Regions from separate parts of the Veillonella sp. 20925_1_51 genome, predicted to be linked through region 2. Evidence: riboswitches for the same ligand, from Rfam matches in the RefSeq annotation. Region 2 holds a riboswitch; the other holds the start of a gene.

Region 1 (2,421 bases), on a different contig from region 2:
AGCAAACAGCTGTTGCCAATGCATAGGCAACCTCTTGCACATCGTTAGCGCCGCCATTAGCGTATACATCGCCAGATACGAGTACTGTTTTAAGCTCTGGTGCTTGTTCTTTAGCCCACACAACAGTATGTGCCATTTCATCAAAGGCTGTATCTAAGGAAATGTGCAAAGCACCATCTTTCACCCAAACACCGATAGGGTCTGCACCAACGAGACCTTTCAAATCAGATGTTTGTTTTTTAGCGCCTTTCACCGTAGCCGCTAACATGCCAAGCAAGATGGCTGCAGAAGCACCTGTTTCAATGTACAAAGGATTTTCCTTCAAATTGAAGCGGTCAATCAATTGTTTGCAGTCATCCATGGTGGACAAAGATGTACCACCAACGCCAACGGATGCGCCTACTTGCACATCTTGATCATGGCGTGTTGCTTCATCTAGGCGGATGTTGTGAATGGTGCCACCTTTTACAATCTCGTATAAACTTGCATGATTGGCATCCTTAGGCAAAGAGTCATCTACATATTGGGATACACCCCAAGAGTCTTTAATATAACCACTTGCCTTAGTACCACGTAGGAACTCGCCTGCCCCAGGGTATACGCCCTTTGGAATTGCTTCTGCATGCAGTGCAGGTGTGTAAATTGGCTGCAACGTGATACCTTCATAGGTTTTCGTGAACATCTTCTTGTGGAAGTCGCCACCTTTTAACGCCTTTTCAACTTCAGCCTGCCATTGTTCATACGTAGGTTTCTCAAATTCATCAAAGGATACAGGAGCTAATAGATCGCGTTCAGCATCCTTTGAAGTCTTTTTGTCAGACATATATGTGCCTCCTTTTCAACTCGAAACCATACCGAGAAACAGCGCACCGTACCTGCGAATTGTTATACATATACATCACACGAGCTTTCCTATATTTAGATCACATCAACCTCAAATATGTGTTCATCAATTCATTAACTATGAAGCCTGATATATATGCTTAACAGCCACTTTCAAGGGCAATAAAAAAACGTGCCACCCAAAAGTGACACGTAAGGTTTCTTATTGAAAGGTACACCAAAAAACACTGAAACCAGCATACCCCAATCCCCTTCCTATCGCTCGTAGGTACATAACGGTGATTATCAAATAGGCAGTTCTCCTGGCTTGGGCTCATCACCTCGCTTTCGCCTTCCCAGATTTCTCCAGTGACATCTATGAAAGCAGGCTCGTCCTTACAGTGGCGGGACCGCATCGGCTTGTACCGATTTCTCTATTAAGTCTTGTGACACCTATTCTCTATATTCGTTGTTCTAAGTCCAATATAGTGTAACAATATGCACAAAGTCAATGAACATAACAGTTAATCATAAGTAACAAATTTTAAGTTATAACTAACGCATATATAAAATGACAAAAACGCATATAACATTATCAGCATGATATAATAATGCTATCAATAAGAGGAGGTTGCATTATGAATGATATAAACAAAAAAGGGCTCAGTACTACATTACTGTGCTGCTTAATCTGGGGTTTGCTCCCCCTTTATTGGGCACTACTTAACCAAGTTTCATCCTTTTCAGTATTATCGCACCGCATCATCTGGTCTGGTGTTTGGATGATCTTCATCATCCTTGCTATGGGCCGCCAACAACTGCGCATCGATATTCAATACTTGCGCACACATCTTTCACAGTTCGGCCTATTATTACTGGCAGCCGCCCTTATTAGCGTCAACTGGTTCACTTATATTTGGGCTGTTACCAACCAACACGTTCTCGATACTAGCCTCGGGTATTATATCAACCCTCTCCTCAACGTATTGCTCGGCATCGTTATCTACAAAGAAACCTTGCTATGGTCCCAAAAACTGAGCATGGCCATCGCCGTACTAGGTGTATCAATCATGACCTATGAACTAGGGTCCTTACCGATTGTCTCCATCGCACTAGCTGTATCATTTAGCCTATATGGAGCCGTAAAGAAACGCCTCACCATCCATCCATTTTCGAGTATTGCTTTGGAGGCGTGGCTTGTTACACCGATAGCGCTATGGTATTTGGCAACCATAGATACCTCTTCCTGGGTCTTTCTTGAGAACGTAACATCCACCGGCCTACTCCTCATCGGTGCAGGGCTCACCACATCAATTCCACTCATCCTCTTCTCGTACGGCGCAAAACTCTTGCCATTGAATGTACTAGGATTTTTACAATACCTATCTCCCACCATGGGCTTTTTCTTGGCCATCTTCTACTTTGGTGAAAGCTTTGGCACAGCCCAACTCATCGCTTTTGGCTGTATCTGGGTAGCTCTCGTGCTATTCTCCCTATCCAATCGAATTACAACCATCAGAAAAATGTAGTTAGATACAAGAGATCTTATACCATCTGTATACAATCTCATAACCATTTTAGTAACTATATCTAGCCTAT
Region 2 (2,421 bases):
AAATATCGTGATGGCTGCAATGGTTATTTCTTGCTTTGGCGCTTTACTTTGCTGGCAATTCACATTGTCTCGCGTATTTAAAAGCGCAGCGGAACATGGTTACTTCCCTAAAGTATTCGCTCGTGTAAATAGTAATGATGCTCCTGTTCGTGGCGTATTCATTCTACTCGCTGTTGAAACATTACTTACATTGTTCACTGCAAGTGATTCTTTGCGTGAGCAATTTGAAGTATTGGTAAACTTAGCGGTTGTAACTAACGTAGTACCATATGTATTGTGCATCTTAGCTGTACCTACAATGATGCGTATGGCTGGCGTAGCTGAAAGCCGTATTAAACGCTACAATTACGTATTTGGTGCAGGCGTTGTGTATTGCTTATATGCTATCTATGCATGTGGCTTTGATGCTATGGTTGGTAGTGCCGTGGCAGTAAGCATTGGTCTTGTGATCTATGTTTTGCGTAAAGCGTGGGCTACACGCAAAGCGCACCGCTTACAACAAAGTATCGATTAACTGAATATCTCTCGTCTTATAAGAGGCTGTTACTTAGTAACAGCCTCTTTTTGGTATATTAATCAGACTTATTAATTATAATTTTATTAATTATAAATAATTGATAGTTGCTAAAGTGATTAAGAGTTTTTTCGGTATGTATAAAAAAAATTCATGAGAAAATTACCATTATAATAATAATTAATATATATACAGTTGGATACAGTTAATACGGAAAAAATCATATATATAAAGTGATTTGTATGGGTTTATACATAAATAGAGACTTGTTCAGTAATCGATAATTTTTATTAGTATAAAAATTATATTGATTTTACTAAATATAACAATACCCCTAAGGGGTATATGTATTGTAAACATATTATTAATATAGTATATTTATAATCGATAAAAATGAATAAACTAATGAGTGTCGGGGTATACCGAGCGTAAAAGAGGAAAATGGGTGTAAATCCCATACTATGCAAATAGCTGTAATGAGGAGCAAGGTTTCATTATAGGGTCACTGGGAAACTGGGAAGGCCGAAATATTGCGATGAATCATGAGTCAGAAAGCCTGCTCTAAATGTATGGTATTGTACATACTATACTTAATTTAGGTTAGTCAGGTGGACTAACCTTTTTTGTCGTTTTCCTATATGCACCTCTGCTATATCGGGAGAAATAAGCATATTAGTTGTTCATTTAGATTATTGTAGTATTTAGAGAGTATAGGAGGAGGCGCCTATGGGCAAACGCTTTGCTAAACAGCTAGGTCAATTCATTGTTACACTGTTTGGCATTACTTTTTTAACATTTTGTCTCACTTATTTAGCACCAGGCGATCCAGTAACGATGTTACTAGAAACGGCAGATACAATTGTATCTCAGGAGCTTATCGATGAAACTCGAGCTCAGCTTGGGTTAGATAAACCGTTTATAGTGCAATATGCAAACTGGGTTGTGAATGCTGCACAAGGTGACTTAGGGATGAGTTACTCTGCTAAAAAGCCTGTTGTAGATCGTATGTTGGAGGCTTTGCCAGGGACAGTTATGCTAGCAGGTACAGCATTAGTATTTACATTGCTCTATGCATTGCCGGCAGGGATTATAAGCGCCTTAAATCGAAACAAATGGATCGACTATCTGTTGCGCGTTGCTTCCTTTGTAGGCGTGTCTATGCCATCATTCTGGTTAGGCCTTGTACTGATTTATATCTTTGGCCTTAAATTAGGACTTGTTCCTATTGCATCTTCTCGTGTAACTCCTATCGGTGTAATTCTACCAGCCGTTACATTAGCTGTTGTAGTCGGGTCCAAGTACATGCGCCAAGTTCGTCTCGTTATTCTTGAAGAAATGCAAAAGGATTATGTTATCGGCGCACGTGCTCGTGGTGTGAGTGAGATGAAAATTTTATTCGGTCATATTTTGCCTAATGCAGTATTACCACTTATCACTATACTGGGCGTTGTTATCGGTTGGTTATTAGGCGGTGTTGCAGTTATTGAAATGGTATTCTCCTGGCCTGGCCTTGGGAATATGGCAGTATATGCCATTACCATGCGCGACTATCCATTGATCGAAGGTTTTGTGTTGTGGGTTGCCTTAGCATATATGTGTATTAATGCATTAGTTGATGCGTCATATATCTTGTTAGACCCTAGATTAAAAAGGGAGAGAGCATAATGGCAGAATTTATTCAAAAACATAAATTGTTCTCTTTCTATAGCGCCTTGATGATTGTGGTAGTTCTCATAGCTATATTTGCACCATGGCTTGCTCCGGGTGATGCTTTTAGCTCAAATCTGAGTCAAGCATTACAAGCGCCAAGTAGTCAACATTGGTTTGGTACAGATAAGCTTGGTCGTGATGTATTGTCTCGCATCATTTATGGTACACAGTTATCCTTGTTTATGGGTGTCAGTATC

Evidence for each region. Region 2 has a riboswitch for cobalamin ahead of nikB (nickel ABC transporter permease). Riboswitches for the same ligand answer to the same signal wherever they lie in the genome.
Region 1: it holds a riboswitch for cobalamin, as region 2 does, so the genes downstream of both, O3607_RS04035 (methylmalonyl-CoA mutase family protein) here and nikB (nickel ABC transporter permease) in region 2, are expected to answer to the same signal.

The regions. Positions count from the first base shown of each region.
Region 1 covers NZ_JAPVXT010000003.1:25,178-27,598, reverse strand. Annotated here, with positions in the region: gene O3607_RS04035 (methylmalonyl-CoA mutase family protein) at 1-823, opposite strand, end outside; cobalamin riboswitch at 1,118-1,294, opposite strand; gene rarD (EamA family transporter RarD) at 1,461-2,351, shown strand.
Region 2 covers NZ_JAPVXT010000008.1:39,344-41,764, forward strand. Annotated here, with positions in the region: gene potE (putrescine-ornithine antiporter) at 1-514, shown strand, start outside; cobalamin riboswitch at 905-1,093, shown strand; gene nikB (nickel ABC transporter permease) at 1,241-2,179, shown strand; gene nikC (nickel transporter permease) at 2,179-2,421, shown strand, end outside.